One region of the Allostigmatella hybrida genome, then DNA from elsewhere that is predicted to be linked to it. Evidence: riboswitches for the same ligand, from Rfam matches in the RefSeq annotation. Region 1 holds a riboswitch; the other holds the start of a gene.
What was found. A riboswitch is a leader RNA that binds a small molecule or an ion and turns the genes downstream of it on or off. The one in region 1 is predicted to bind cobalamin.
Positions count from the first base shown of each region.

Region 2: it holds a riboswitch for cobalamin, as region 1 does, so the genes downstream of both, KY661_RS01130 (TonB-dependent receptor plug domain-containing protein) here and KY661_RS10000 (hypothetical protein) in region 1, are expected to answer to the same signal.

Region 1 is NZ_JAHXBH010000004.1:243,427-258,772, reverse strand. It holds gene KY661_RS10045 (hypothetical protein) at 1-218, opposite strand, end outside; gene KY661_RS10040 (XPC-binding domain-containing protein) at 686-1,288, shown strand; gene KY661_RS10035 (serine/threonine-protein kinase) at 1,366-4,092, opposite strand; gene KY661_RS10030 (C39 family peptidase) at 4,164-5,420, opposite strand; gene KY661_RS10025 (bifunctional SulP family inorganic anion transporter/carbonic anhydrase) at 5,667-7,994, shown strand; gene KY661_RS10020 (dihydroneopterin aldolase) at 7,980-8,789, opposite strand; gene KY661_RS10015 (MJ1255/VC2487 family glycosyltransferase) at 8,795-9,895, opposite strand; gene KY661_RS10010 (hypothetical protein) at 9,955-10,263, shown strand; gene KY661_RS10005 (LysR family transcriptional regulator) at 10,346-11,239, shown strand; cobalamin riboswitch at 11,297-11,515, shown strand; gene KY661_RS10000 (hypothetical protein) at 11,656-12,945, shown strand; gene KY661_RS09995 (cell surface protein) at 12,942-13,652, shown strand; gene KY661_RS09990 (QcrA and Rieske domain-containing protein) at 13,673-14,143, shown strand; gene rsmB (16S rRNA (cytosine(967)-C(5))-methyltransferase RsmB) at 14,145-15,346, opposite strand, start outside.
Region 2 is NZ_JAHXBH010000001.1:272,777-288,122, reverse strand. It holds gene KY661_RS01135 (MXAN_6577-like cysteine-rich protein) at 1-714, opposite strand, end outside; gene KY661_RS01130 (TonB-dependent receptor plug domain-containing protein) at 711-2,684, opposite strand; cobalamin riboswitch at 2,740-2,873, opposite strand; gene KY661_RS01125 (FHA domain-containing protein) at 2,880-3,404, opposite strand; gene KY661_RS01120 (hypothetical protein) at 3,717-3,968, shown strand; gene KY661_RS01115 (ComEA family DNA-binding protein) at 3,965-4,324, shown strand; gene KY661_RS01110 (MarR family winged helix-turn-helix transcriptional regulator) at 4,544-5,089, shown strand; gene KY661_RS01105 (DUF4175 family protein) at 5,329-8,367, shown strand; gene KY661_RS01100 (peptidase MA family metallohydrolase) at 8,364-10,148, shown strand; gene KY661_RS01095 (hypothetical protein) at 10,150-11,331, shown strand; gene KY661_RS01090 (hypothetical protein) at 11,333-11,620, opposite strand; gene KY661_RS01085 (hypothetical protein) at 11,685-11,927, opposite strand; gene KY661_RS01080 (hypothetical protein) at 12,130-12,342, shown strand; gene KY661_RS01075 (AEC family transporter) at 12,358-13,266, opposite strand; gene KY661_RS01070 (MDR family MFS transporter) at 13,439-14,722, shown strand; gene KY661_RS37140 (hypothetical protein) at 14,723-14,854, opposite strand; gene KY661_RS01065 (hypothetical protein) at 14,896-15,346, opposite strand, start outside.

The sequences.
Region 1 (15,346 bases):
GTCGCCGAGCCGGTGACGACCGTGGGGCCGGAGACCGTGGCGTTGAGGGTGATGCTCTCCACGGGCGCGTCGCACGTGGTGACGAAGTGGAAGTACATCCGCCCGCTGAAGCCGAAGGTGGGGCCCGTCGCGGTGGCCGTGCACGAGACCGCCGTGTCCTGAAGCTCTGCCGTGGTGATGTTCAGCGCAGCCAACCCGATGAGCAGCAACTTGGTCATGGACTCTCTCCCCTTCGCGAGGAGGGCCATTGCATGGATGAAGCCGAACCCCGGTTCGTGCTCGGCCGCCCGCCCCCACTGCACGGCTACAGACTGCTTGTTCGCGGAACCGATTGTTGGCGGTCACAAATTTTATGCGGCGGGATTCTGCCCGTTGGGATGGAAGCCCCCTGACGCAGGCTGAGAGTCATTTGCTACCCCCCTGCCATTCCTGACCCCCCTGCCGCACCGCACCACCTGCCCCCGAGAGGGGGAAACCCTGCGTTTTCGTTACGGTTTTTGTACAGCACCGGTACCGCTTTCGCATGCGAGCGCATCCCACAAATCTCTCAAAATCCAATTTTTAATCAGGCCCCGGAAACAATCTGCGGTGGCCTCCGACAATGTAACCAAAGCGCACCCACTGACTTCCAAGTAAGCAGTCTCACTACCTCCACCGCATCACCAACTCACGAGGGTTTCAGACCATGGGCATCTCCTCCATCAAGGGCAGCGCGGCTCCTTCCATCGCCAATGTTTCCCGTCCGCAGGCTCCGGGCGCCCCGCAGGCCCCGCAGAAGCTGGATGGGTTGGTGTCGGACATCAGCCAGAAGCTGCAGTCGGGAGATGTCAAAGGCGCGGTGGAGGGCCTGAAGAAGCTGTGCGAGTCGATGGGCGTGGACGCCAAGAAGCTGCTCGAGGCGCTCGGCCTGGGCGAGGGCGGCGAGGGCAAGGCCGGGAAGGCCGGTGGCGGCGGTGAGGCCGGCGGCGCGGCGGGCGGCGGTGAGGCCGGTGGCGCGGGTGAGGCCGGTGGCGCAGGCGGCGCGGGCGAGGCCGGTGGCGCAGCGGGCGGCGCGGGCGGCGTGCTCGAGATGCTGATGAAGCTGCTCAAGGAGAACCCGGAGCTGGCCAAGCAACTGCTCGAGAACCCGGAGATGCTCAAGCAGCTGGCCCAGAACCCCGAGCTGCTCCAGCAGGTGGCCCAGAACCCCGAGGCCCTGAAGGCGATGGCCGCGGGCGCGCCCCCGGAGCTCGGTGGCGTCAGCCAGTTCCAGGCTGCCGCGCCCCCGGCCCCTGTGAGCCTCGGCTGATTCTTCCCGCACAGCGTGCGTAGCGCGTGAGGCTGGAGCCCCTGGGTTCCGGCCTCACGGCGTTTCAGCCCCGGCGCTCAGCGCCTCGGGCGCCGGCCGGGACGCGGGGGCGGCGCGGGCGGCGCCTCCCGCGCCTGGAGCCACGCGTCGATCTGCGCCACCTGCTGGGGCTTCTCCAGCTTCGCGTAACCCTGGCGGGCCCGGAGCGCCTCTTCCCGGGCGCGCTGGGGGGCCTTGCCCGTCTCCCAGAGCGCCTGGGCAAGGCGGAAGCCCGTCTCCGCGAGCGCCTCGGGCTCGGTGTTCTCGTAGGCGAGCGCCTGCTTCAGGTACGCGATGGCCTCCGCCGCCTGCCCGCGCGCCAGCAGCGTCTTGCCCATCCCATCATAGGAGTAGGACAGGTCCGGGTGGTCCGCCCCGAGCTTCTCACCCTTGATGTCCACGGCCTTGCGGAAGGCCTCCATCGCCTCCTCATAGCGCTGGAGCCCCAGCAGACACTCGCCCAGCTCGTCGAGCGCATCCGCCACGGCCGGGTGGTCCGAGCCCAGGGCCGCCTTGCGCAGCTTCAGGGCGGCCTCGGCGTGGGGCAGCGCCTTCGCCGCGTCGCCGCCCTCGCGGTAGGCGGTGGCGAGCATGACGTGGCGGCTGCCCATCTCGGGGTGCTGGGCGCCCTTGGCCGACTGGGTCTGCTGGAGCGCCTCGCCGAGCATCTGGATGGCGCGGGCATGCTCGCCCTGGCGCAGCGCCGCCAGCCCCAGCCCGTAGCTCACCTTGGCCTGCTTCGGGTCCTCGGTGCCCAGGGGGTCGCGCCGCAGCGCGCGCGCCTTCTCGAAATAATCCGTGGCCTCCTGGTAGCGCCCCTGCATCAGGGCCACGCTGCCCAGGTTGCCCATCAGGTCCCCGGCCAGCGAGGGCTCCCCACCGAGCCGGTGGAGGACGGCCACCGCCACCTCTCCCCAGCGCCGGGCCTGCTCGGACTGGCCGTTGTCGGCCAGCGTGAAGATGAGCTTGATGAGGACCTCCAGCCGGGTGCGGTCGGACCGGCTGGACTCCGCCTCGTCGAAGGCCCGCTCCAGCTCGCGCAGGCCCGCCTCCGCGTCCCCGCTCTGCTGCAGCAGCCAGCCCAGGTGGTAGCGCAGCTCCGCCTGCAGCGGCAGGTAGGTGGTGGCCACCACCTCGGGTTCGATGCTCCGCGCCAGCTTCAGCGCGGGCTGGTAGCGCCCCGCGTCCTGGAGGGCCTTGATTTGCGAGAGCTGCTCGCCGAGCCGCTCGATGGTGGCGCGGCGCGCGGGGTCCTCGGGCAGCGGGGTCTGCTCGGTCAGCGACTCGATGTCCTGGCACGCCTGGAGCGAGGGGAGCGCCGCGGCGGCATCCACCGAGCGCTCCACCACCTTGGCGTCCGCCTCGGTCAGCAGCCCCACCAGCGCCCGGAAATCCCTCCGGCGCCGGTCCAGGCACACCATGCGCAGGGACAGCAGCGCCTCGGTCTGCGTCCCCTGGATGCGCGTGGCCACGCAGGCCTCGGTGTGCATGCGCGTCCAGCCCTGGGCATACCCCTCCAGCACCTGGACCACCTTGCGGGCGCTCTCCGGGGCGAAGGGCTTGTCCGTGGCGGCGAAGGCCGTCTCAAGCTTCTGCCGCGCCGCGGGCCCCCACACGGAGGCCATGAGCGGCTCGGAGCCCGTGCACCGCTCGCCCCGCTGCTGGACGTACAGCGCCACCCCGGCGCCCGCCACCGCCGCTGCCCCCACGGCGGCGAGCACCCGGCGCCGGCGGCCCCGCCGCTGGTGCTGGGACAGCGCCGTCAGCAGGTCCTCCATGGAGGCGAAGCGGTCTTCCGGGCCCAGCGACAGCCCCCGGAGCACCGCGCGCCGCACCCAGGAGGGCACCCGCGCATCCCGCGGCGGCTCCTGGACGATGGTGCCGGGGGGCCACTTGCGCCGCAGCTCCTGCGCGCTCGGCGCCTGGAGGCTCTGGCTGACCTCGGCCGCCACGGCCGCCATCTGCTGGGGCTGGAAGGGGCGCTTGCCGTAGAGCGCCCAGTACAGCGAGGCGCAGAAGCTGAACTGGTCCAGCCGCGCGTCGCCTGCGTTGCCCAGGTACTGCTCGGGCGGCATGTACTGGGGCGTGCCCACGATGACCCCGGCGGACGTCAGCGCCGAGGAGAGCACCCCGCCGGACAGCTCTTCGAACGCGGCGTCCGCCTCGAAGGAGGCCTCCTCCTGCCCCGCGGCCTCGGCCAGCCGGGCCAGGCCGAAGTCCGTGACGTAGACCCGGCCGCTGTCGGAGATGAGCACGTTGGCGGGCTTGAAGTCCCGGTGCACCAGGCCCGCCCGGTGGGCGGCCACCAGCCCCTGGCCCGCCTCCAGGAACTTCTGGAGGATCTGCTGCCAGGGGTGCTTCTGCCGGCGCAGCCACTCGCGCAGGGTCTGCCCCTGGATGAACTCCAGGGTGATGAAGACCTGGGCGCCAAAGGTCCCCACGTCGTGCACGGTGATGACATTGGGGTGGGAGATGCGGGCCATGGCCTGCGCCTCGCGCAGCAGCCGGGCGCGGCCCTCCGAGCCCTCCTCGCCCTCCTTGTCGGGGCGCAGCAGCTTGAGGGCGACCTTGCGGTCCAGCTCCGGATCATACGCGGCGTAGACGGTGCCCATGCCGCCCTGCCCCACGGCCTTCAGCAGGACGTAGCGGTCGATCCGGGTGCCCTGCTCCAGCGCCTTCGAGAACCGGGAGCTCTCGTCCGAGGCAGGCCGCCGGTGCTTGACGGAGGACTTTCCAGTTCTTCCATCCGTTGGGGGGCCAGCCATCGCCTCGAAATACTAGCCGGTCCCGCCTGCCTGTCACGAGACTGGCGGGTCCAGCGTGCCGGAGGTTCTGCTCAGAACGAGTCGATCCAGGTCTTCTTGCCGATGCCCGGATCCCTCAAGTCCTCACGCTTGATGCGGTTGAGCACCTGCCGGTCCTTGGAGAACAGGCTGGACTCGAGCCGGGCCAGGAGCCGGTTCAGCTCCGGGTCCTTGCGCTCCTTGCGCGAGAGCAGCTCGCGGGAGATCTGCTCGACGTTCTGCTCCTGGGAGGTGATCTGCTCCTTCACGGGGGCGGCCTGCACGCTCTCCTGCCCGTAGCGGACGTCGAGCGAGGCCAGGTTGTGCTGCTCCGCGGTGCTCAGGGGCAGTGCCGGCCCGGCCACCGCGGCCTCGTGGAAGCGCGTGTCGATGCCCTCCAGCGCGTTGTCCGGCACCGAGAAGGCCGCGGGCACGGGCGCCTCCAGGGGGGCGGCCGCCGCCGGGCTGCCCGCGAAGGCGCCCGTGGTGGACGCGAGCGTCGCCGTGTTCAGCCCCTGGAGCAGGGACTCCGCCCCGGCCCGCGAGGGAAGCACGGTGGCCCCTTCGCCCCGCGCCGCAGGCGCCGTGGGCAGCAGGGAAGGCAGCGGCATCTCGGCCGTGCCGCGCGAGGTGCGCGAGGCCCCCACGAAGGCGTCCGTCCGGGCCATCTCCGCCGGCATGGGCTGCCCGGAGGCCAGGGACGAGGCCGTGGCGGCCGCCGAGGCGTTGCCCGGGCCACCCACGGGGATGAGCAGGCCACCGTCCGGGGGCGCCCGGCCCACCGCCTCGCGGAGCTGCTTGGGGCTGATGACGTAGGGCTTGTTCGCCATCGGATCCGACACCACGTAGTTGCCGTCGGCCGTGGCCTTGTGGATGAGCACGTAGTGCGCGCTGTCCTGACCGGTGGCGCGGTCATTCACCCCAACCTGGGCGATGAGGGTGTTGCCCTGCTGGAGGTGCTGCTTGAGGGCCGCGTCGCTGTACTGGCCCGCCAGGGCCTCGCCGGCCAGGGGCACGCCGATGCGCCCCAGCATCTGCGCCACCCCCTCCGGGGTCGTCCCCTTGGAGGTGACGACGCCCTTGCCCAGGCTGTTGATGAGCTGCGCGTCGTTGAGCTGGCCCTGCTTGCCCCAGCTGCGCGCCACCATGGCCACGACGGCCGGGGCGCAGTTGTAGGGGCCATTGACGTAATGGGAGGCGGCGGCCCCCTTGGGCCGGAGCTGGTTGATGTGCGGCAGGGGGGCAGCGGCATCCGCCCGAAGGGCTTGGACCGGCAGCGACTCACTGGTGCTCGAGCGGCGAATGCTCATGAAGGGGCTCCCGTAGGTGAGGCCTGACCTACTTCGCTGAACCTCTCGAATTGTCTGAACCCAGCACGCCAAGTTGCCGATCGGCCCCCATTTTGAATGGGCTCAAATTAATCCAAGCGGGCTGCCCTGGATCTGTGCACAAAGCATCGGAGTGCTCATTTCACCGTGCCTCCGGAAGATTTCATCTGGATGGACGGTGCAGAGCGCCCGGACGTTCGGGCCCCCGCTTCGAGGGATTTGACTGACATGCAGCAGAAAGAGCACTTCGGAAGAGCACGGGCCGAGGGCCCCTCCACGATGCGCCTGGACCTGGGCATCCGTTCCCTTTTGCCTGAGTGGAAGGCGCTCTTTTCAACGAAGTACCTCAAGGAGGATCTGCGCGCGGGGCTCACCGTGGCCGCCATCGCCATCCCCTTCACCCTGGCCATCGCGCTGGCCTCGGGCGTCTCGCCCCACATGGGCATGGTGACGGCCATCCTGGCCGGCGTGGTGTGCGCCCTGTTCGGCGGCACACCCCTGACGATCAGCGGCCCGGCGGTGGCCATGTCGGTGCTCATCGCCAATGCCGTGTACCAGTACGGGCTGGGGGGCATGCTCCTCATTGGCCTGGTGGTGGGCATCCTCCAGGTGCTGACGGGCATGTTCGGCCTGGGGCGCATCGTCCGCTTCGTGCCCCTGCCGGTGGCCACTGGCTTCACCGCGGGCATCGGCGCCATCATCTTCATCTGGCAGTTGCCGCGGGCCTTCGGCCTGGTGTCGCCGGATGAGGGCCACGTGGTGGAGGTGCTCACGCACCTGGGGCAACTCATCCACGAGTTCCATCCCGGCGCGCTCGTGCTGGCCTCGCTGACGCTGGCCCTGTGCCTGGGGCTGCCGCGCGTGTGGCCCCGGCTGCCCGCGCCGCTCATCGCGGTGGCCCTCTCCGCGCTCGTCAACGTGGGGCTGAGCCTGCAGGCCGATACGGTGGGGGAGATATCCCGCTTCCTGCCCAGCCCGCAGCTGCCGCACCTGCCGGAAGGCAGCCTGATACCGCTGCTGGGCACCGCGCTCATCGTCTACGCGCTCGGCTCGCTGGAGGCGCTGTTCGCCGGGGCGGCCGTGAACCGCGTCGTCAAGGATCTGCGCCACGACACGGACCAGGAGCTGGTGGGCCAGGGGCTCGGCAACGCGGTGGTGGCGCTGTTCGGCGGCATCCCCATCACGGCCGTGGCCGTGCGCTCGAAGACGAACGCGCAGGAGGGGGCCCGGACCCGGCGCGCCTCCATCATCCACTCCCTGACGCTGCTGGCCGTGCTGGCGCTCTTCGCGCCCTTCATCGCCTACATCCCCATCGCCTCGCTGGCCGGCGTGCTCCTGTTCCTGGCGCTGGGCATGATGCGCCTGCGCGAGCTGAAGGCACTGTGGAAGGTGTCGCGCACGGACGCGGCCATCTTCGGCGTCACCTTCATCACCATCGTGCTGGTGGACCTCACCCTGGGCGTGCAGGCCGGCATCCTCGCGGCGCTGGCCATCGCCGCGGTGCGGCTCAGCCAGACCCAGGGCCGCCTGATTCAGCGGGAGACGCCCGCCGCCTACCGCGCCGCGCTCACGGGCCCCCTCACGTTCATGTCCTCCTCGAAGCTGGAGACGGTGCGCGACCAGGCCATCAAGCAGGGCTCCTCGCGGGGCGTCGTCATCGACATGTCGGACGTGACGACGATGGATGCCTCGGGCGCGGCCATGCTCACCACCCTGGTGACGGACCTGCTGGCCGCCAACATCAAGGTCGTGCTCCAAGCCCCGCGGCCCGAGCTGCAGCAGGTGCTCATCCGCCAGGAGAACGGCCAGGCGCTGCAGCCGCTCTTCGCCCTCACCGAGACGGACGTGGCCACCATCCTCCAGGGCACGGGCTACCTCTCGGTCCGGGAGCGGCTGGTGTACGGCGTGGAGCGGTTCCGCCAGGACAGCCTGCAGCGGTATGGGCCCATCTTCGACCGGCTCGCCCATGGGCAGACGCCCCACTCGCTGTTCATCACCTGCGCGGACAGCCGCATCAGCCCCAACCTCATCACCTCCACGGACCCTGGCGAACTCTTCATCGTGCGCAACGTCGGGAACCTGGTGCCCCCGGCCAGCTCGCCCGCGTCGGCCGCCGTGTCCAGCGCCGTCGAATACGCGGTGAACGTGTTGAAGGTGACCGACATCATCGTCTGCGGCCACTCGGCCTGCGGGGCGATGACGGCCCTGATTGCCCGGAAGCCGCCGGAGGGGCTGCCCAGCGTGGCGTCCTGGCTCAAGGAGGCCGAGCCGGTGCTGGAGCACCTGGCCGTGGATTGCTCCCCCGAGGATGCCGCCAAGCAGAGCGCGATTGCCCAGATGCAGAACGTGCTCAGCTACCCGGGCATGCGGGAGAAGGTGGAGTCCGGACAGGTCCGCCTCCACGCGTGGTTCTACGACATGGTGCGCTCGGAGCTGCTGGAGTGGTCTGCCTCCGCGGGCCGCTACCTGCCCCTGGGCAACCCGGAGGAGCCCGTCTCGCAAGAGGCGGACGGACAGCCCCGCCCCCCGGGCGAGCCCTTGCTACCGGTGAGCTGACGGTCCCCCCGCGCCAGCGGGGTAGTAGGAGCGCCCCTGCACCGGGGGCGCGCCAGCGGGGAGCGGCGCCCTCTCCACCAGCGGGAAGAACCGCGGCAGGCTGACGCAGAGAATGGCCTGCGCGGTGGAGGTGGGGTTGCCGTACTCGCGGACGGTGCCCCCGGGCCAGTGGAAGGCCATGCCGCGCGCCACGGGCGCCCCGTTCAGCAGCAACCCTCCGCCCAGCACCAGCTCCGCCTGCTCTCCGGGCGGCGCGAAGGCATGGGCGGCGGTGCGTCCCGGTCCAAGGTGCAGCCGGTAGACGCTGTAGCCCGGCCCCTCGTGGACGAAGTCCATGCCCCCCGAAGCGGCGGGCTCCGGGGCCCCGAGCTCCTCTGCCGTGCGGTGCACCTGCAGGGACGGCACCGCCAGCCCCTCAAGCGCGTGGGGCTTGGTGACGCGCACCGTGGCCGCCCGGACCTGGGCGTGCGGCGCCTCCGGCAAGGGGGACAGCAACACGTAGCGGGCCACCGTCTCCGCCGCCGACTCCAGCACCTTGAAGCGGCACGCCTCCAGGAGGAACAGCAGCTCGCCGGCCAGGCGCCCATCGTGCGCGGCGGGCAGCCGGTGCCCGGCCTCCGGGGCCTTGGGCGCCTCCAGGAACAGGGCCACATCCAGCCGCAGGGGCTGGGCGGCGATGCGCTCGCGCGGGTAGAGCCCCACGATGCAATCCACCGCCAGGTTCCGCAGCTCGATGACATCCAGCGCGTGGCCCTGGGCATCCGTCACCCGGGGCAGGTTCAGCCATTCGCTCATGGGGCTCAGTCCTGCTCGGCCATCTCGGCCCGCCAGTGCCCCCGGTAGGCGTAGGCCCGTTCGAGCTGCTCGCGCAGGGCGGCCAGCATCTTCGTGTTGCCCTCCTGCGCGTAGCCCTTCAGCGCCTCCTGGCAGCGGGGCACGCGCGCGAGGAACTCCCGCAGCGTGTCCGCCGTGAGGTGCCGGGCATGCATCCCGTAGCCCAGCCGCTCCAGGTAGAGCCCGTTGATGATCTGCTCGAACTGGCCCTCCACGGGAATCGAGAGCACGGGCTTGTGCAGGTAGACCGCCTCGCTCATCAGCGTGTAGCCCCCGCCGGCCACCACCGCGCGCGCGGTGCGCAGGTCATCGATGAAGCCCTGCTCGCTGAAGGGCCGGTAGGTGAGGTTGCCCTCCACCTCATCCCCGGTGATGTGGCGGCGCACGCCGTAGATGCGGCAGGGCATGCCGCTCTGCTGGAGAATCATGGGCAGCTGCGTGTTGGTGGTGGCCGTCTGGTACACCAGCAGGTGCTCGCCGGGCTCGGACTTCGCCTCCAGGATTTCCGGGCGCAGGATGGACGGGGCCAGCGTGGTGCGCTCCTTGCGCACCGGCGGATAGAAGAACGTGGTGACGAGGTAGTGGAACGCCCCCGGCAGCTTGCCCTTGACGATGGCCCGCGTGGCCTCGAAGGAATCCTCGTACCCCGCCAGGAGCCCCGCCTCGTGGCTGCACCGGTTGATGATCTGCATGTTGTCCACGCTGATGACCGGCAGCCGGTGCGCCTTGGCGAACAGGTAGCTGAACGTCTCGAAGTCGCTGATGACCACCTCCGGCCGGAACTGCTCCACCAGCTCGAAGTACCGCCGGATGTTGCCCGGCAGGCCGGCCACCGCGCCCTGGAGGTTCTGGAGCACCGTCTGCCACTTCTTCACCGAGTTGCCCTCGTAGGCCAGGGTGAGCCCCCAGATGCCGTGCACGTTCTGGAAGCTCCGGGCCAGGTACTGCTGGGCGCGGCCCGACACGACGATGTGGACCTCGTGCTCCCGGGTGAGCGCCTCGAGCAGTACCCGGGAGCGCGTCGCGTGGCCCATGCCCTCGCCCACCACTCCATAGAGGATCCTCATGCCCGCGCAGCATAGGCGGGAAGAGGCGCTCACGCCCGCACCGTTGTAGCTTCAGCATCATGACCGCCGCCTCCAACAGCCCTGGCCGCTCCACCCTGTCCGGACTCACGCGAGCCGCTGTCTTCGGGCTGTGCGCGGGAATGCTCAGCGGCGGCATCCTGTTGCTCTTCTTCGGCCTGCGCGGCCTCTTCGGACGGCAGGACTGCGTGGGGCTCAGCAAGCTGGAGTGTGAGGTCATTCTCGACGCGGCCACACACATCGGCCGCGTCCAAACCCTTTGCGGTGGTGCGCTGATGGCGCTGGGCCTGTGTGTCATTGTCCTGACGCGCCCCTACCTCTCCCCTCCTCCGCCTCCCCCGCAGCCTTGAGACGCTCTGAGCCCCAAGGGTATGTAAGGACAGCTAATTACCTCTGGCTTTACCCCTCTCCACCGGTGTAGGAGCCCCCCCAATGCAGCTCGAAAGCCTGAAGATGTTCTGTGATGTCGTGGAGACGGGCTCCTTCTCTCGCGCGGCGCAGCTGAACCACGTGACGCAGTCGGCGGTCAGCCAGCAGATTCGCGCGCTGGAGAACCGGTACGAGCAGAAGCTGCTGTCGCGCAGCGCACGCCAGGTCACCCCCACGCCCGCCGGCGAGCGGCTGTTCCGCGGCTGCAAGGAAATCCTGGCGCGCTTCGCGGAGGTGGAGCAGGAGATCCGCGAGCAGGCCGCCGAGGTGCAGGGCACCACCACCGTCTCCACCATCTACTCGGTGGGGCTGCACGAGCTGCAGAGCGTGCAGAAGCAGCTGCTCAAGACGCACCCCAAGGTGAACATGCGCCTGAACTACCGGCGCAATGATCAGGTCTACGACGACGTCATCCTCGGGGCGGCGGAGATTGGGATTGTCGCCTACCCGCAGCCGCGCGCCGGCGTGGACATCCTGCCGTTCCGCGACGACAAGCTGGCGGTGGTGTGCGCGCCCAGCCACCCGTTCTCCAGCAAGGCCAAGGTGAGCCTCACCGCGCTGTCGGGCGTGCCCTTCATCGCCTTCGACCGCGAGGCCCCCACGCGCAAGGCGCTGGACCGGCTCTTCCGCGAGAAGAACCTGGACCTCAACCCCGTGATGGAAATGGACAACGTCGAGACCATCAAGCGCGCGGTGGAGATGGGGCTCGGGGTGGCCATCCTCCCGCTGTCCACGTGCCAGGCCGAGGTGCAGGCCAACTCGCTGGTGGTGAAGCCGTTCGCCGAGGGCACCGTCTCGCGCCCCATCGGCCTGCTCATCCGCAAGGGCAAGTACCTGGACCGGGCCTCCGCCGCGGTGCTCGACGCCTTCAAGCTGGCCGCGGCCAGCGAGGAGTAGCCCTCCCACCCCGGGCGCGCCGGGGTTGCCGTTTGACAAACGCCTGCATGCCGCCATATCCCCCGGGTTGTCCTCGGCGCCCCCATGACGTCATGGAGGCTCAAGGGAACCCGGTGTGAGTCCGGGACTGCCCCGCAGCGGTGAACAGGAACGAGCGCTGTCCACGCAAGCACTGGCCCCATCCGAGGCCGGGAAGCGACAGCCAGTAGGAGGAGGTCTCCCCGCGAGCCCTCCGCGCCTGTGAGTCCGAAGACCTGCCCAGGATCCGTGCCGCCCAGCGGCACGGCCATCACCGGAACCTCCGAGGGGAGGTGACGGAGGCATGCTCCGGACCGTTCCGGGGGCCTCCGCGCACGCGCCTCGAAGGTCATTCGCCCGGAGGGGGCGGAGGAGCGGAGCGCCAAATGTGGAACGCGATGAGACTCGGTAAGACGTGGACGCGGTGGATGCCCGTCCTGGGCACCCTCGTGCTCGTGGGCCTGGGCACCGGCTGCGGCTCGGAGTGCACCAATTCCTTTGACTGCCAGGAGGACGCCGAGCAGCGGGATCCGGCCAATCCCCGGGTCTGTCAGGAGGAGAAGTGCGTTCCCCTGTATCCCAATGGCCCGCCCACGAGCCCGGGCCCGGGCGACGCGGGGACAGGGGACGGGGGAACGGACGGCGGGGACAATCCCACGCCTCCGGGCGATGGCGGCACGGGCGATGGCGGCACGGACGGCGGCGGAGGCCCTTGCGATGTGCCTCACGACGCGAAGCTTGGCACGCTCCAGCTTCAGGCGGGCTTCTCTGCCTCGGAAAACTCGGCCCTGCCCGTGGGCATCATCGCCGTCACGGCCGTGGGCCCGGGGCCCGTGTACACCGTCTATGGGCTGAGCGGCGCGGACAACCAGGTGTATCCGCTGGGCACATGGCCCTCGCTGCAGACCGGTGGCGAGGCCCTGTTCTCGATCATCGAGCCCTCGGACCGTGGCAACACGGTCTACCCCAGTGGCTACCTGGTGAATGACGGCTCGCGGCTGCTCAGCGGCTACACCAAGTCCGGCGCCAATTTCCCGGGCTACGTCTCGCTCTACCAGAACCAGACTCCCGCCAGCCCGCGGTACCTCTCCGCACCCGGTAACTTCACGGCCGCTTCGATCCAGGACACCTTCTTCATCAACGGCCTGGGGCTGGGCAGCAACCCGCCGGAGGCAGGCATCTACGCCCTCCAGGCACAGACGGATCCGCCCACGATCTCGCTGCTCGCCCGGTTTGATCCCGCCTGGGAGGCCTCCAGCGGGCACACGGCGGTGACCGCCGAGGGCGTGGCCGTGCTGGGCTACTTCGATGGCCTGAGCTTCGCCAACCGCCTGCGGGCCGCGGCGCCGTCACTCTACCAGCCGGCGCTCAGCAGCAAGACGCCCTTCAACCTCTCGGACGCCCCCGAGCTGACGCTGCCCAGCGACTTCTTCACCGTGGCGGCTTTCGGCAACGGCGTGGCGCTGCTGCTCGGAGACAGCTCCAGTTGGCCGCCCGCGTACACGGACGTGTCTCGCGTGGCGCTGGCGCTCAGCGAGGGCTCCGTCACCCCGGGCCCTGCCACCCCCGTGCTGAAGTTCACCGACAGCTGCACGCAGGTCCTGTCGCTCACGGAGCTGGGCAGCAGCCTGCTCGTGGGCGTGTCCGACAAGAATGGAGAGCGGCTCGTCCGCATTGACCAGCCATGAACCTCCTCCGGTTTCCAGCAGGGTTGTCTGGCGTGGGGCTGGCCACGCTCATGAGCCTGACCGCCTGTGGCGGGGACGATGCCTCCGGTGAGCCGGGGCCCGGGGACGACGAGCAGCGGGACGCGGGCCCCCCTCCGGCGGCGGCCTCCAACCCCTTCGCGGACCGTGTCGTTTCATTCCAACCCGGGGCCTCCGCGGGCTTTGGCCAGGACCTGTTCCCGGGCGTCGTGCTCGGGCCGCCCCGGGGCGAGGGCAGCAGCGCCGGCTCACTGGATGTGCTCAGCCTGGGCCAGCAGGGCGTCATCGTCCTGGAGTTCACCGACATCGCCGTGGTGGACGGTCCCGGCGTGGACCTGATCGTCTTCGAGAACGCCTTCGCGCGCTTTCCCGAGACGGGCGTGGTGGCGGTGAGCGACGACGGCGTCACGTGGAGCGAGTTCCCCTGCGACGCCACGAACCGGCCGGAGGGCTTCCCCGGGTGCGCGGGCGTCAAGCCCGTGTTCTCCCACCCCGACAACGGCATCAGCCCCACGGACCCCACCGTGGCCGGCGGCGATGGGTTCGACCTGGCCACGCTCGGCGTCTCGCGGGCGCGCTTCGTGCGCATCCGCGACAGCGGCGCCAACGGCTACAGCGGCACCTCCGGCGGGTTTGATCTCGACGCCGTCGCCGTCGTCAACGGCGTGAGCCTGGGGTCCACCCCGTGAGTCCAGCGGGGGCCCCTCGCATGGGCCGCCGCACCGCGCTCGGCACCCTGCTGCGAGGCACCTGTGCCCTCGCCGCGGCCTGTGCCGGGTGCGGAGGCACGGAGCCCCCGCCCGCCCCTCCTTCCGAGGAGGAGAACCCCTGCGGCGTGACGCCGGGCCGCCCCGAGGAAGGCTGGGTGGAGGTTCCGCTGTCCGGGCACCCCACCCTGCTTGAGCCGGGGGGCTTCTCTGCGGTGCGCCTCCCCGAGGCCCTGCTGGATGTCTGGGTGATTCACACCGCCCCGGGTTGCTACACGGCGGTGTGGAGCATCTGCACCCACGGCGCCTGCGGCGTGGCCTACCTGCCCCACGAGAAGCTCCTGGAGTGCCCCTGCCACGGCTCGCGCTTCGGCGAGGACGGCCAGGTGCTCCAGGGCCCCGCCACCCGCCCGCTCGCGGTGTTCCGCGCCGCGCGCGTGGGGGGCTCGCTGTGGATCCACCGGCCCCGGTAGCTCAGTACAGCTTGCGCAGGCGGGCAGCGAAGAAGCCGTCCCACCCTTCCGGCCCCGGCAGCGTGCGCAGCCAGGCCTGGCTCATGGGCAGCTTCGCGCCCGGCAGCACCGGCGGCTCCGCCGTCCACTCGGGGTGGCTGCGCAGGAACATGTCCACCTGGTCCTGGCCCTCCTGCGGCTCAGGGGTGCACACGGCATAAACGAGCAGCCCGCCCGGGGGCACCACCTCCTGGCAGTTCTCCAGGATGCGGCGCTGGAGCGAGGCGAGCCGTCCCAGGTCCGCCTCCTCCCGCCGGTAGCGCAGCTCCGGGTGGCGCCGCAGCGTGCCCAGCCCGGAGCACGGCGCATCCACCAGCACCGCATGGAACTCGCCCAGCTCCCCGGCGTAGGGCTTGGTGGCATCGTGCGCCACCGCGCGCAGCCGGCTCATCACCCCCAGCCGCTTCGCCTCCGAGACAATCTTCGGCAGCTTGTTGGCGTGCAGGTCCATGGCCACCACCTCGTGCGACTCGGCCAGGTGGCACGCCTTGCCGCCGGGCGCCGCGCACGCATCCATCGTGCGCGCCGTCTCCGGAATGGCGGCGTACAGGCCCACGAGCTGGGCGGCCTCGTCCTGCACCTGCCAGAGCCCCTCGGAGTAGCCGTACACGTCCTCCAGCCGCCCCACCGGCGGCAGGATGATGCCCACCGGGGACACCGGCGTGGGCTGTACCTCCAGCCCCACCTCGCGCAACTGGGTGAGCAATTCGTCCCGCGTCACCTTCGCGCTGTTGGCGCGGATCACCACCGGGGGCGTCTGGTTGTCCGCCACCAGCATCGCCTCGGCCCGCTCGCGGCCAAACTGCCGCAGCCACCGCTCCACCAGCCACCGGGGGTGGCTCTCGCGGATGGAGAGGTACTCGGCCACGTCGCCCTCGGGCGGCAGCGGCGGCCCGGGCAGCGAGGCCAGCTTGCGCAGGATGGCGTTCACGAAGCCCGCGGCGCGCTCGACGCCCAGGTCCTTGAGCGCCTGCACCGTCTCGGCCACCGCCGCGCGCGGGGGCACGCGGGTGTGGAAGAGCTGGTAGGCGCCAATGCGCAGGGCGGCGAGCACCCGGTCCTCCATGGCGTCCAGCTTCCGGTCCGCGAAGCGGGTGATGGCGTAGTCGAGCGCGAGCTGCCGGCGCGTGGTGCCATAGGACAGCTCCGTGACGAGCGCGTTGT
Region 2 (15,346 bases), on a different contig from region 1:
CACGAGCACCTGGTTGGGGGCGTTGCCCGTCTCGGGGGCCTCGGCCAGGGGGCCGTAGTCCGACAGCCGGGCCTCGCGCAGCCGCTTCGCCGCGTCGAGCACCAGCAGCACGTCCTGCATCCGCGTCACGGTCTGGGGCCGCTCCCCCACCGCCACGTTGGGCCCCTTCAAGTCCGTGCCCGCCTGGAGGCCCACCACCTGCCCCGTGTTGAAGCAGGCGGCGACGACATCATAGGTACACACGCCCGTGCGGCAGCTCTTCACGCCCCCGCAGGAGGTGTCGCAGGTGCCGCAGTAATAAGGATCCGCCTGGAGGTCCACGCACCCATCCCCGCAGCGCGTGGTGGTGGCCCCGGTACACGCCGCCTGGCACTGGCCCGCTTCACAGACCTGGCCCGCCGCACAGGCCACCCCGCAGCCCCCGCAGTGGGCCGCATCCGAAGCGGTGAGGACACACTGCCCGCCGCACCGCGTGGCCCCGGGTCCGCACTCGCAGGCCGAGGCCGTGCACACGCCCGCCCGGCCACACGTGACGCCACAGGCGCCGCAGTGGTTGGGCTCGCTGGTGAGGTCCACGCACTCCGAGCCGCACAGCGAGAGGCCCTCGCCGCACTCCGCCCCCTGGTCCGGGCAGCCCGCCAGCACCCCCGCCAGCACCGCGACCAGGGCCCACCGCCGGGGCCGCCTCCGCTCCATCGCTTCGTGGCCATTCATGGGGTCTGGGTCCTTTTCGAGGAGCCGCCGAACGAGGCCGCCACCGTCACGTAGGCGGCCCTGCCGGGCAGGGGGTAACCGTCGAGATCCTCGGCCTGGGCGTCGAGGAGGTTCTTGAGTTCCAGCGACACGGTCAGCTCGGGCGTCCGGCCGAAGGTGCTGGAGAGGCCCGCGTGGAGGAAGGTCCGTCCGGGCAGCACCGCTTCCTCCGTGCGGTTGACGAACTGCGCGGCCTGCGTGGCCACCTCCACGCGGCCGGTGAGCCAACGGGGGCCTCCCGAGGCGCGGGCGCTCAGCTTGTGGCGGGGCCGGTAGGGCAGTTCCTTAAGGTAGTACCGCGGATCATCCCGGAGGTTGCGCGACACGAGCAGGGTGTAGCTGAACGCCCCGGCCAGCCAGGGGAAGGGGCGCCACTCGCCCTCGGCCTCCAGGCCCACCGCGCGCGCCGAGGCGAAATTGTACGGCTTGGCGGCGAAGGGGGGATAGAGCTCGTAGGCGATGAGGTTCTCGTAGAGGCTGTAGAAGCCGCCCACCGAGGCCAGCGAATGCTCCGTGCGGTGCACCACCGCCGCGTCCATGTAGAGCACCCGCTCGGGCTTCAGGGAGGGATTGGGCAACAGCAACCCCTGGCGCACGTAGAGTTCCTGGAAGGAGGGCGCACGGTGGGCCTGTCCCACGTTGGCCCGCAGCGCGAAGCCCTCCGGCAGCTTCACCGTGGCGCCCACCTTCGGGGACAGCAGCGTGTACGGCCCCGCGCGCTCCAACCGCACCGAGGGAATGAGGCGCAGGAGCTCTCCTGCCAGGCTCACCTCGTCCATCAGCATGGCGCTGGCCCGCCACCAGCCCGGCCGGGAGTCCTCTCCCGGGGCACCTTCCGCTCCGGTGACGTCCTCGGTGGACACCGTCACCACCGCCGAGACGCCGTGCCGCTCGCCCAGTTGCGTGCGCGCCTCCGCCTCCACGCCGCCCACGCGCTGCACCTGGTGGCCCTGTGTCACCAAGGGCCCGCTGGACAGCCCGATGCGGTCCCCTCGGAACCACGCCCGCGCCGAGCCCTGCACTCCGCTGGACTCGCCCGACAGCCGCACGCTGGCCGCCACCCGCCCGGCCTCCTGCCTCGCGTCCGGCAACGGGTTCTGCGCGGTGCCCGCCAGCCCCCGGTCATCGGCGGACAGCTCCAGCAGCGCATCCAGCTCCAGCGTCTCGCCCAGCCCGTGCCTCAGCCGGAGCAGCCCGCCGGCCCCCCGCGCGTCGTTGTTCGCGCGGCGCCGCTCGACGAGCGGATCTCCCGGCAGCGCGGGGCTCGCATCGAAGCGGAAGCGGAAGTTCCCCGTGGAGCGGCCTCCATGGAGCAGCAGCAACGCCTCGCCCTCCCCCACCGGCCCCGAGGCCATCCCCCACCCACGCACGGTGTCCCAGCTTCCATAGCTGGCCTCCCCCGCCACCTGCACTTCGTGGCCGGGCCGCCGCGTGACGACGTTCACCACGCCCCCGAGTCCGCCCGAGCCGTAGCGGGCGCCCGCGCCCCCGCGCAGCACCTCGAAGCGCTCCACCAGCGCCAGCGGCACGCGCGACAGGTCCGCGATGCCGCCCGCGCCGTTCAGGGGAATGCCATCCAGCAGCACGAGCGTCCCGTTGGCCGCGGCGCCGCGCACCACCAGGCTCTTGCTCTGGCCGTAGCCGCCGCTGTCCTGCACCGCCACGCCCGGGGCGGTGGCGAGCACCTCGGCGGCGTCGCGGGCCGCCCCGCCAAAGTCCGCCGTCTCAATGACGGTGAGCGCGCCGCTGGGGTCCCGCTGGGCCGCCGACTCCGGAGGCTCGGACACGGGGGCCGCGTGGACCTCCACGGCGGGCACGGAGAAAACGGGCACCTCGGGACCGGCCGGGGCGGCGGTCTCCTGGGCCTTCACGGAACTGCTCATGCTGAGCGCCAGGCACACTGCCAGCCCGGCGCGCGCGGGCCACGCCATGCTCCGCCTTCCACTCTCTCTGTCGAAGAGAGAAGGCCAACCGGAGCCCTCACCGGGGCGCCCGGACCCCTGGGCAGGTCTCCTGGCTCATGGGCTCGGCTGCCCACTCACAGTGGCGGGACCGCGCCGGTCTTCCACCGGCTTCCCTCTTGCGTGCCCGGTGTGGGCACCCAAGGGCGTGCCCCTTGTAGGGGCTCACCCCACGTGCGTCAAGCGCGCCGCCGGCGGCGTCAGGCGCGCGTGGACGTACTGCTCGAAGGCGGCGGCCTGGAGGAAGCTCACCTCCACGCGCCCGAAGCGCAGCGCGGAGCGGTCGAACAGGGGCGTGGGCCGGCCCGGGACGATGAGCACGCCGCCCACGAAGGTGCCGTTGTGGCTGCCGGCATCCACCACGTGCCACACGCCCGTGTGCGGCTCCTTGCGGAAGAAGGCGTGGGTGCGCGAGACGGTGAGGTCCTCGAGCACCGCGTCATTGTCCAGGCTGCGGCCGAGCTTCAGCTCGTTGCGCGCCGGGAAGCGCTCGCGCAGCTCCAGCACGTGCAGCTCCAGCGCCCCCTGGGGCCCGCGGGCCCGCGCCGGCGTGACGGGGCAAGCGTTGGCCTGGAAATCCCACCGCTGCACGGGCGACTCCCACACCAGCACAGGCCAGGAGACGGAGCGCAGCACCGTTTGCCGATCGGCGAGCAGTTGCGAGGCCAAGATGGAGAACTTGAGCGCCAAGGCACACCCTTCGGTCGAAGCGGAGGCCGGAAGCTGTGCATGCCCTAAGGGAGCGTCCAGCCCCGCCCTTGTCCAAAAGGGTGATGGCGCTTCCTGGGAGAGGACAAAGGTGCGGCAAGGTGCGCCCCGTCCAGACCTCGCATCCCGTTTCGTGGACGCAGAGGCCACGCGCGGGACGGTTCTTCCGCCCTGCCCCGAGGGAGCACGGCCTGGCACGAAGGGTGCTCCAGGCGCCGGTGGCCTCAGGCGGCCAGAGCCGGTGAGGCGGCCGGGCCATGGGTGGCCCGGCGGGCGTGAAGGAGTGGGCGGACGATGCTGACGGCAGGGAAGCGATTGGCGGTGTTCTCCATCCGGGAGGGCAAGGGCGGGAGCATCTGGGTGCGCGCGGGCAGCGCCTTCGTGAACAAGGACGGCTCGCTGAACGTGCTGCTGGATGTGCTGCCGCTGGATGGGAAGCTGCACGTGCGCGAGGCGGCGGAGCGGCGGGACGGGGCGCAGACGCCGGGGGGCCGGTACGCGCCCGGCCCGGGGCTCGAGCCGGAGCTCATGGGAGGCCACCCGTGAGGGGGCCCGTGCGGCGGATGGCGTGGGGGGTGGTGCTGGGGCTGGGACTGCTCGGCTCCAGCGTGGCGGAGGCGCGCGGCAAGGCGCGCACCCAGTACACGGGCGTGGTGAACCTCAACGAGGCCACGGAGGCGGAGCTGGACCGGCTGCCCGGCGTGGGGATGAAGGCCGTGCAGCGCATCCTCGCGCAGCGGGCCAAGCGCCGCTTCCAGCGGCCCGAGGAGCTGGTGAAGGTGAAGGGCTTCGGCAAGAAGAAGTTCCAGAAGCTCAAGCCGTACCTGACGGTGACGGGCCCCTCGACGCTCACCCAACAGAAGGCCAGCGCCGAGCCCCCGCCCCCGAAGCCGAAGGGGTAAGAGGGTGCGAGAGGGCTGTCTCCTGGCAGCCCTCTTGCTTTTGACGCATTGAGTCAAAACGATGATCCTGGCCGTTGGATGTGTTCCGGGCCCATCGGGCGACAAGCGGCCAGGCTTGTACCGGCCCGGCAGGTAGTGAATCTTCGAACCGGTGCAGGGCGCCTGAGCTACATGTCTGCAACGGGCGACATGGAGGCGGAGTTGAAGGAAACTGAGGGCATGAAGGAGCTGGACGAGAGCGGCGGGACGGAATCGGAGACACGGGCCAAGACCCAGGGGCCTCCGTTGGGAGAGGTGCTCGAGTTCATGCGCCTGTTGTGGGCGGTGGATCACGGCCTGCAATCGACTTCCAAGCGGATGGAATCGAACCTGGGCGTCACCGGCCCGCAGCGGCTCGTGCTGCGGTTGGTGGGCCGCTTCCCGGGCATCACCGCCGGCGCGCTGGCGCAGATTCTCCACGTGCACCCCAGCACGCTCACGGGCGTGCTCAAGCGGCTGGAGAAGCGGGGCCTGCTGGAGCGCAAGTCGGATCCGCTCGATGGGCGCAAGGCGCTCTTCGCCCTCACCGAGGCGGGCCGCACGCTGGATGTGCCCTCCACGGGCACGGTGGAGTCGGCCGTGCAGCGCGTGCTGTCGCGCATGTCGCGCCCGCACATCCTCCACACCCAGGACATGCTGACCGCGCTCGCCACGGAGCTGGGCGGCCTCTCCACCGGCGCCATGCCCTTGGAGCCGTCCACGCGGACGGATACGGACGCCGGCTGAACATCCCGCCCGCCGCACTGTCCGCATTGGACACCGGGAGGGGTGCCGGGCGGCCCGCGCGGGGGGACGTTGATAGAGATTTGGGAAATAGGCGCCCTCCCCACGGGTTGCCTCGCCACTGAGCGGACGAGACATTGAACCTGGAAACCCCGCAGAGCCCAGGCCCGGACCTTCCCCCTTCGCCCCCCTTCCCGCCGCCGCCACCCGCCCCTGCCATCAGGAGCCGGCGCGGACGTGAGGTGGAGGCCCTGCTGGCCGGGGTCCGTGCGCACCAGCGCCGCCAGCTCTGGCTCGAAGGGGCCCTGCTGGGAACGGGCACCCTGCTGGTGCTGGCCCTCGCGGGCGGCTTCCTCGCGCTCGTGTGGCCGCTGCTCGGCCGGTGGGTGCTGCTGCTGACCCTGCCCGCGGCCGTGGCGGCGGCGTGCGCCTGGAGCCTTGGGTTCGCCCGGAAGATGGTGGGCGACGATGTCCGGACCGCCCGGCTGGTGGGGCAGCGGCGGCCGGAGCTGTCCCTGGACGTGCTCGCCGCCGTGGAGCTGCGCCGTGGGGACGGCGCGCAGCACCACTCCGCGGAGCTCGCGGACGCGTTCCTCTCGCAGATGGATGTCCGGACGCGCCGGGTCAGCCCCGCCAGCGTCGTGGACGGAACCCGGGTGAAGCGTGCCGGCCAGGGGCTGGGCGCCCTGGTGCTGGTGGTGGGCGTGGTGCTGGCGCTCGCGGGAGGCCGCTGGCGCACGGGCGCGGTGAAGGCGTGGGAGGCGGGCCGGGACGTCGAGGCCTCCGCCCAGTTGGAGCCCATCACCGGCGACATCGAGCTGACGTACCGCTACCCGGCCTACACGGGGCTGGCGCCGCGCACCGTGGCCGGGACCAACGGCGAGGTGAGCGCCCCGTCCGGCACCGAGGTGCTGCTCAAGACGCGCTCGGACCGGGAGGTGGAGCGCGCGGAGCTGAGCATCAACGGGGAGACCCTGCCGCTCACCGTCACGGGCAACCGGGAGCTGACGGGCTCCTTCGTGGCGAAGAAGACCGGCACCTACCACTTCATTTTCTACGGCTCGCGCACCAAGCCCCTGGCCGTCGGGCCCGGCATCGCCCTCACCGTCGAGGCGGACGCGGCCCCTCAAGTCGCGCTGCTCACCCCGGCCACGGAGCTGGAGGTGGACCCGGACCAGGAAGTCTCCCTCAAGTACACCGCCTCGGATGACTACGGGCTGGGAGAGCTGGCGCTCGTCTACCGCATGCCCGGCTCGGCGCAGGAGCAGCGCATTCCGCTCAAGCGCGAGGATGGCCGCCGCACCCAGGGGCTCCATGCGTGGAAGGTCCACACGCTCAACGCGAAGCCCGGCGACCGCATCACCTATTACATCGAGGCGAAGGACAACGACGCGGTGGAGGGCCCCAAGCGCGGGGTCAGCCGCACGCTGGCGCTGCGCATCTACAGCGCCGCCGAGCACCGCCGCGCCGCCCTGGAGAAGATCGAAGCGATGTGGGGCCGGCTGGTGGACCACCTCGCCGAGCGGCTGGAGAGCCCGGACCGGGCGAAGGAGAAGCAAATCGAGCGCATCGCCGCGGGCCAGGCGGTGGATGCCAGCGGCCAGCAGCTCGTCTCGGACATGCGCGCCCTGGCCCAGGAGCTGTCGCGCGAGCGCGACGTCCCGGTGGAGCTCGTCTCGGCGCTGAACAACGTCTCGGACGGCATGGTCCGCAGGCTCACCACCACGCAGGACCTGCGCCGCATCTACCTGCGCACCCAGAAGATGCGCGGCGAGGACTGGGGCACGGGGGCGCGGCTGACCGGGGCGGTGAACGAGGAAATCACCGAGACGGAGAAGAACATCCTCTACCTGGAGTCGCTGCTCGACCGGCAGAAGCTGGAGGCGCTGCGCGAGCTGGCCGAGGAGCTCAACAGCCAGCGGAGAGATTTGACGCAGCTCCTGGAGGAGTACAAGAAGAGCCCCAGCGACGAGGCCCGGCAGCAGGTGATGCAGCAGATCCAGCAGATGCGCGAGCGCATCCAGGAGCTGGTGCGGCGCATGGCCGAGCTGCGCAAGAGCATCCGCGACGAGCACCTCAACGCCGAGGCGCTCGAGGAGATGATGAAGGACCAGGACGTCTCCAGCGCGCTGGACGACGTGGAGCGGCTCATGCGCGAGGGCAAGGTGGACGAGGCCATGGCCAAGCTCCAGGAGCTCTCCATGCAGATGGACCAGATGATGGAGTCGCTCAACGAGGCCCAGCAGGAGTTCGGCGGCGAGCAGTACCCGGAGCTGACGGAGAAGTTCGGCAAGTTCATGGAGGACCTGCAGCAGACGGTGCAGGAGCAGCAGCAGGTCTCCGAGGCCACCAAGGCCCTGCGCGACAAGGCCCGCCAGCAGAACCGCGAGCGCATCTCCGAGCGCGGCAAGGCGATGAAGGACGACCTGATGCGCCAGGTGGAGCAGGTGCAGAAGAGCTACTCGGAGCTGGGCGCCGAGCAGCTCGACAGCCGCTCCGCGGCCCCCATGGCCGAGGCCCAGTCCCAGCTGGAGAACCTGAAGAACGCGCTGAAGCAGGACGACTTCGACCTGGCCTCGGAGGCCGCCCAGCGCGCCGAGGAGATGGCCCAGCAGCTCGCCGCCCTGGGCGAGCGCCAGCGCCAGCTCGACGAGATGTTCGGCAACCCGCCCGACGCGCGCGAGCAGTCCGCCCAGAAGGCGCAGCGGCTCCAGCGCGACGCGAACCGCGTGCAGGACGTGAACCAGCAGCTCCAGTCGCTCTTCCCCCAGCCGGGCTCGCAGATGAGCGCCCAGGACCGGCAGCAGCTCCAGCAGCTCGGCCAGCAGCAGCAGTCCCTGGAGCAGCGCGCCCAGGGGCTGCGCCAGCAGATGGAGGAGATGGAGCAGACGGCGCCCCTGTTCGGCAAGGAGGCCGGCGAGCAGATGGAGGGCATTGGCCAGCGCATGGGCGAGGCCGCCCAGCGGATGCAGGGGCAGGACCCGGGCCGGGGCTACGGCGAGCAGCAGGCGGCGCTCGATGGGCTGCGGCGCTTCCAGAAGCAGATGCGCGAGAGCCAGCAGGGCGGCGGCAAGGGCGGGCTGCCCCTGCCCATGGGCGCCGGCGGCCGGGGCCGGGAGGGCAACGGCAATGATCCGCGCGACAAGGTGGAGCTGCCCGACGAGGACGCCTTCCAGGCCCCCAAGGAGTTCCGCAAGGACCTGCTGGACGCGATGAAGCAAGGGGCCCCCGAGCGTTACCGGGAGCAGGTGAAGCGCTACTACGAGGAGCTGGTGAAGTGAGCCGGAACCGGGATGCTTCCGCGCGCGAGGCGCGCCACCGCGGCGGGCGGGGACACGGGCTCGGGGCCACCCTGGCCCTGCTGGCCTTGCTCCTGGCCACGCCTCCGGCCCACGCGGACGAGGACCTCAAGAGCGAGGTCAAATCGCGCCTGACGCGCATCGAGGAGTCGCTGGACGGCTGGGACGTGGTGGGCGCGCGCCGCGAGCTGACGCAGTTGGAGGACCTGGTCCCCGCGGACATCGAGCCGCTGAAGTACTTCCAGGGGCGCATCGCCTTCGAGGAGGGGCAGTACACCGAGGCGGTGGAGCTGCTCCAGGCCGCGCGGGTGGAGGACAAGCCCGGCAGCTACCTGCGGCTGGCCAAGGACACGCAGCGCATCTTCAAGAACCACCAGCGCACCGAGAGCGACCACTTCATCCTCTTCTACCCGAAGGGCAAGGAGGAGATCCTCGTGCCCTACGCGCTGGAGACGCTGGAGGCCACCTACCGGGCCATGGTGGAGGACCTGGGGTGGACGCCGCCCGGCAAGGTGCGCGTGGAGCTGGTGAACAACGCCCGCGAGCTGTCCAAGGTCAGCACCCTCACCTACGAGCAGATTCAAACGACGGGCACCATCGCCATCTGCAAGTTCAGCAAGCTGATGCTCACGAGCCCCAAGGCCGTGGCGCGCGGCTACGACTGGCAGGACACGCTGGCGCACGAGTACATCCACCTGGTGGTCAGCCAGATGAGCCACAACACGGTGCCCATCTGGCTGCACGAGGGGCTGGCCAAGTTCATGGAGTCGCGCTGGCGCGGCAAGGCCGGCATGGCGATGACGCCCTCCACGCTGGCGCTGCTGGGCCGGCGCGTGAAGGCCGACACGCTCATCCCCTTCGAGAAGATGCACCCGTCCATCGCCATGCTGCCCACCGCGGAGGACGCGGCCACGGCGTTCGCCGAGGTCTATTACGCCATCGACTACGTGCACCAGACGAAGGGCACCGCGGGGCTGCGCACCATCATCCAGGAGCTGCGCAAGGGGCAGCAGGACCGCAAGGCGGTGGAGGCCGCCATGGGCGTGCCCTTTGCCCTGTTCGAGAAGTCCTGGCTGGCGCACATCAAGAAGCAGCCCTTCCCCAAGGAGCTGCTGCCGCGCGACGAAGTGGTGCTCAAGGAGCACGACAAGGGCAAGGACAAGGAGGACCCCAAGAAGGGCAAGGAGATCTCCTTCGGCGACTTCGTCGAGGTGACGGAGGTGCCCGCGCGCAAGTTCGCGCACCTGGGCGAGCTGCTGCGCGAGCGCAACCGGATGCTGGCCGCCTCCGAGGAGTACGCCAAGGCGCACGCCATCGTCGGGGACAAGTACGAATCGGTGTCCAACAAGTACGCGCTGGCGCTGCTGCACCTCAAGCGGCTGGAGGAGGCCGAGCAGGTGCTGCGCGGCTCGCTGCGGGTCCACCCCGGCTCGCCCCAGACGAACGTGCACCTGGGCCGCATCCTGCTGTTCCGCAAGGACTACCCGAAGGCGAAGGCGGCCTACCAGGAGGCGCTGTCCACCAACCCGTTCGATCCCGAGGTCCACGTGGCGCTCACCCGCATCCACCAGGCCCTGGGCGAGACGGCGCTGGAGGCCCGCACGCGCGCGGCGAGCGCCATGCTCCTCAACAAGGAGCCCGACCAGGTGGACAGCCTCGTCCAGGCCTTCCTGAGAGAGCACGGCCAGCTCTCCGAGATGGACGTCTCGGGCGAGCCCGCGGAGGCCCCAGCCCCCACGCCCGCCACCGACGGCGGTCCTTGAGATGCCCGCGGCCCGGACCCCGCCCCCCCTGGAGCCGCTTCCCGCCCGCCTGGAGACGCTGCTCGATGCCCTGACGGACCGCCACCTGGCGGACCGGCTGGAGCGCGTCTACCGGGCGGCGGCGCGGGCCATTGACCGGCTGGGCCACCTCAACATCGTCAAGTACGAGCCCACCAGCGTGGAGCCGGACGGCGCGGATCTCTCGCTCTGGGAGACGATGGCGCCCGCCATCGGCGAGACGCTCCTGGGCGTCAACCACCTCATCGCCGTCATCCGCGAGCAGTTCCCCGGGGAGGCGCGCGCGGCGGGCACCGGCCAGGGCTGGAGGCCCCCGCCCGCCAGCGCCGACGAGCGGCTCACCCAGGAAGTCGAAGCCCTGCTCCAGGCGAGCGCCGCGCGGCTGGCGCGCCGGGTGGCGGACCTGGGCGAGCGCGTCCGCCTGCCGGAGGTGGTGAGCAACCGGTGGGGGCTGATGACGGAGTTGCAGACCTTCCGCCTGGACTTCCGCTCGCGCATCGGGGACCTCGTCTACCTGACGGCGGCGGCCTTCGAGGACGTGCGCCGGGAAGAGGTGGTGCCCGGCCATACGCACCAGGTGAACGCGGCGGTGGCGCTGCGCGGGGCCACCATGGATCTGCGCCGCTCGCTGCAGGGCCGGCTCGAGCGCGCGGCGAAGACGCCCCCGGAGGGGCTGCCCGCCCTCGCGCGCCAGCTGGAGGACAGCCTGGGGGCGTTCTCGGCCATGCCCGCCTCGCTCACCCTGCGCACCCGGGACAAGCAGCGCGTGGTGGAACTGCGCGCCCAGCTCCGCGAGGCCGGGGGCCAGCCCCGCCTGGAGGACGGCGCCCTGGCCGGGTGGATTCACCCCCTGCTGGAGATGCTGGAGCAGGTGGCCGAGGCGCTCACCACCCAGCTGCTCACCGCGCATGACCGGGGCGTCTGGGCCGCCTGTGGGGCGCGCCTGGAGCAGGTCTCCATGCACCTGGCCCTGGGCTCACCGGGCGCCGAGCGCGTGCTCCTGGAGGCGATGGACCGGGCCGGGGCGCTCTCCGGCCGCTCGGCCACCTTCGACGCGTTCCTGCGCAAGCACCGCCGGGCCTCCGGCGATGGCCTGGAGGACGCGGCGCTGCGCGAGACGCTGGAGCTGTTCCGCGAGCGCCTCGCCGCACTGCCCTTTCATTGAACTACTTGGAGCCCTCGGGCTTGGTGCCTTCGGGCAGCGCGGGGGCCGCGGGCTTCGGGGGCAGCACGCGCAGCGCGTCGTAGCGCCGGGCCAGCGACTCCACCGTCAGCTCTTCCTGCCACTGCTTCGGGTTGGTGTTCCACTGGTAGTCGTCGGGGACCTTGCCGCCGCCCTGGCTCTTGTAGCCCATCATGTCCGGAAACTGCGGCGACCAGCGGCCCCCCGGATCCGGCTCCTTGGTGACCGGCTGCCGGCTGGGGATGACGAAAGGCTTGGGTTGATTGCTCATGGGCTTCTCTCCCTGCGAACGGATCTCCAGCCTCTCTAAATCCCCCGCGCCTGGGTAGCGGAAATTACCCGGCGACCCGCGCCGGGAGCGCCCTCCGCCGGGACTTCGGCCGCCGCCGGAAGACATGGTGCGAGGCAGGGGGCAGCACGCCTGGCCCCATGGAGAACACGGCCGCGAAGTAGCGCGCCTGGGCCTCGCTGCCGTAACGGTAGCGCCGCTCCCCGCCCCCCTTGAGCACCACGTCCACCGCCCACCCATCCCCGTCATGGAGGAGCGCCACCCGCTCGATGTCGACCATTCGCACCATCCCCTCCTTGGAGGGCTCCTCCATGGAAGAGGCGTGCCAAGCCGCGCACGGGCTTCCAGGGGCTTGGGGTGTGCGCCGGTGAGCACTGCGGTTCCCAGGGCGTAAGAATTGCCGATGCGCTCGCCTGGCCGCCTGCCCCCAGCCCAGGGGGAAGGAACATTGTTCAGCTTGTGAAGTGCGAATCCTGCGTTACGTCAAGGGCATGACTTCAATCCCAGATCTCATCGGCGAAGGGCGCTTCGCGGAATTCACCCTGTCCGAAGGTTGCCTGCTGTGTGGTGGTGAGGTGAGCATCCGGGCCACCCCCTCGGGCGCGCACAGCTACTGCCCCACGTGCCACTGGCTGTCCCGGCCGCGCATGAAGGTGCGCGGCGAGGGGCTCGAGCTGTCCTACTCCGCCGTGGCCAACGCGTAGTGCCCTTGGGGCCTCTCACCGCGCCAGCCAGAGCCAGAGCGGCGCGGTGGCGAAGCTCAAGGGAATGCCCAGCCCCACCATGAGCACGGCGATCTCCACATCCAGGTCGTGCTCGGAGGCGAGGATGGCGCCGCTGACCATGGGCGCCATGGCGCTCTGAAGCAGCGTGGCCTCGCGCACGACGGGCGCCATGCCCGGCACCCACCACATCCCCAGCATCACCAGGGCGGGCGCCAGCGCCAGCTTGTAGCCCAGCCCCAGCCCCAGGGCGCCCAGGCGGGAGCGGAGGCCCCGGAGCTGAAGCTGGAAGCCCACCGAGAAGAGCGTCAGCGGGGTGAGCGGGGCGCTGAGCCGCCCCAGCAGCGTCTCGACCCAGTCGGGAAACGCCCAGGGGCGCAGCACCAGCGCGAGCACGAGCGCCACGAAGGGCGGGAAGACCACCACCTTGCGCAGGAGCGTGGTGAGGTCCGGCGGCGTCTCGCCCGCGGCGGCGCGGGCGGCGACGAAGGTGGCCAGCGTGGCGAGCACGAGAAACGAGCCCAGCTGATCCACCACCACGGCCACGGAGAGCCCCTCCCGGCCCAGCAGCGCTTCGGCCATGGGCAGCCCCACGAAGGCGGTGTTGCCCAGGCCCGCGGTGAGCACCAGCGAGGCGATGGAGGTCCGCCCCAGCCCCAGGCGCGGCCCCACCGCATGGCAGAGCCCCCACGCGCCCAGGAAGAGGAGCCACGGGGTGAGGGCGGCCACCAGCAGCGAGGGCTGGAACTCCAGCCGGTGCACCGCGCCCAGCACCAGCGCGGGCAGGCTGATGAAGAGCACGAAGGCGTTGAGCACCGCGGCCGTCTGCGGTGGAAAGCGGCCACTGCGGCGGGCGAGCGCCCCGAGCACCAGGCACACGCCCAGCAGGGAGAGAACGGTCACCATGGCGCGGCCTCCGGGCGCCCGGGCGTCAGGGGATGGAGTCCGGACAGGGGGAGCACGGGCGCGTTGTGCTGCATCTGGCCCGGAACATCCAGTGCCATGTCACCCGGCCGCCCTTCCGGGCAGCAAAGCCCTGCCCGTGCGTGAGGCTTGAAGGTCCGGGAGGCGGCGGACCATGCTGCGCACCGCCATGGCCTCCCCCTCCCTTGCCGCCCGCGTCACCGCCCAGGTACGTGCCGCCGCGGGAGGCCTCCCCGCGACGTTCTGGTTCCTGTGGACGGGGACGCTGGTGAACCGCCTGGGCAGCTTCGTGACGCCCCTGCTGGCCATCTACCTGACGCGCGAGCGCGGCTTCTCCGCGGAGCAGGCGGGCCTCGTCGCCTCGCTGCAAGGCGCCGGCGCGGTGCTGTCCGGGCCCCTGGGCGGGGCCATCGCCGACCGGCTCGGGCGAAGGGCCGCGCTGGTGCTGAGCCTGTGGCTGGGCAGCGTGGGGATGCTGTTCCTGGGCTTCGCGGAGACGTTCCTGTGGATCCACCTCGCCGCCTTCACGCTGGGCGTCCTGGGCGAGATGTACCGGCCCGTGGTCTCCACCACCATCGCGGACGTGGTGCGCCCCGAGGACCGCGTGCGGGCCTATGGCCTGCTCTTCTGGGTGGTGAACATCGGGTTCGCCATCGCCCTGCCGCTGGCGGGGTGGGCCTCCCAGGCCGGCTTCCGCCTGCTGTTCATCGCGGATGCCGCCACCACCTTCGTGTACGGCTGCCTCGTCTGGTGGCGGGTGCCCGAGAGCGGTGCCCCGCGCGGCACGTCCGCCCGCGCGTTCCTGCCCTCGCTGCGTCCCATGCTGGCGCCCTTGAAGGACAAGGTCTTCCGGGGCTTTGCCCTCCCCACCTTCCTGGGGGCCTTCATCTTCTTCCAGAGCATGGTGTCGCTCTCGCTGGACCTGAAGGACCGGGGGTTCACCACGGCCCAGTTCGGCCTGGTGATGTCGGTCAACGGCACGCTCATCGTGCTGCTCCAGCCCTTCGTGAGCACGTGGGTGACCCGGTGGCGCCGCTCGGCGGTGCTGGCCGCCTCGGGGCTGCTCATCGGCGTGGGCTTCGGGCTGCACGCCCTGTCCGTCAACCTGCCCCTGGCCGCGCTCGCCGTGGCGGTGTGGACCCTGGGCGAGATTCTCCACGGCGCGGTGTCCCTCTCGGTGGTGGCGGACCTGGCGCCGCCCGAGCAGCGGGGCAGCTACCAGGGCGCCTATTACATGCTGTGGGGACTGGCCGGCTGCGCGGCCCCCGCGGTGGGCGGTTGGGTGCTGGACCACCTGGGGCGCAACGCCCTCTGGGGCGGCTGTCTGGTGTTGGGCCTGATCGTGGCGGGGTGGCACCTGGCCGTGGCCCAGGACCGGCGCCGCCACCTGGAAGCCCTGCGGTTGAAGTTCGAGGGCGTGAGCGCCCACGAGGATTGATCAGAAAGGAACGACAAACACCGTCAGGAGAGACAGGTACGCGGCGATGACGAAGAACATCGCGATGTAGTTAGGGTCGATGTCGTGTTCCAGGTAGCTGAAGTTCATGACGCCCTCTTTCAAAGCATTCACCCTGGTCTACGGCGTCCGCCTCAAACGATTGCCTGGGCCCGTCAGTGCAGCCCTTTCACCGCGCTCAGCAGGCCCCTGCGCGGAGAAGGGCCCGGCTGGAGCCGCGCCTCGCCTTCGGCGAGCGTGCGCAGCGTGGCCGCCAGCCACCGCACGCACTCCTGCCAGCCCAGCGCCCGGGGGGGACGGTCCAGAAAGAGATCCTTCGCGTGCGCGATTCCCGCCTCGAGCGAGCCGCCGGGCGGCAGCGGCAGTTCGAGATACAGGGACTCGGCGAAGTTCGCGTCGATGGGGGCGTGGATCCACACGGACCAGCGGTGCTCCGGCGGAGGGGACTCGATGACGTACAGCTCGGTGACGGCGTGCGGCCGGAAGCCCCGCTGGGTCAGCAGGAGCCCGGCCTCGGGGGGCACCACCAGCAGCAGGGCGGGCACCGGCAGGCGGGGCGTCCGCCAGGGCCGGGACAGGAGCTCGGGCTGGCGCATGAGCGCGGCG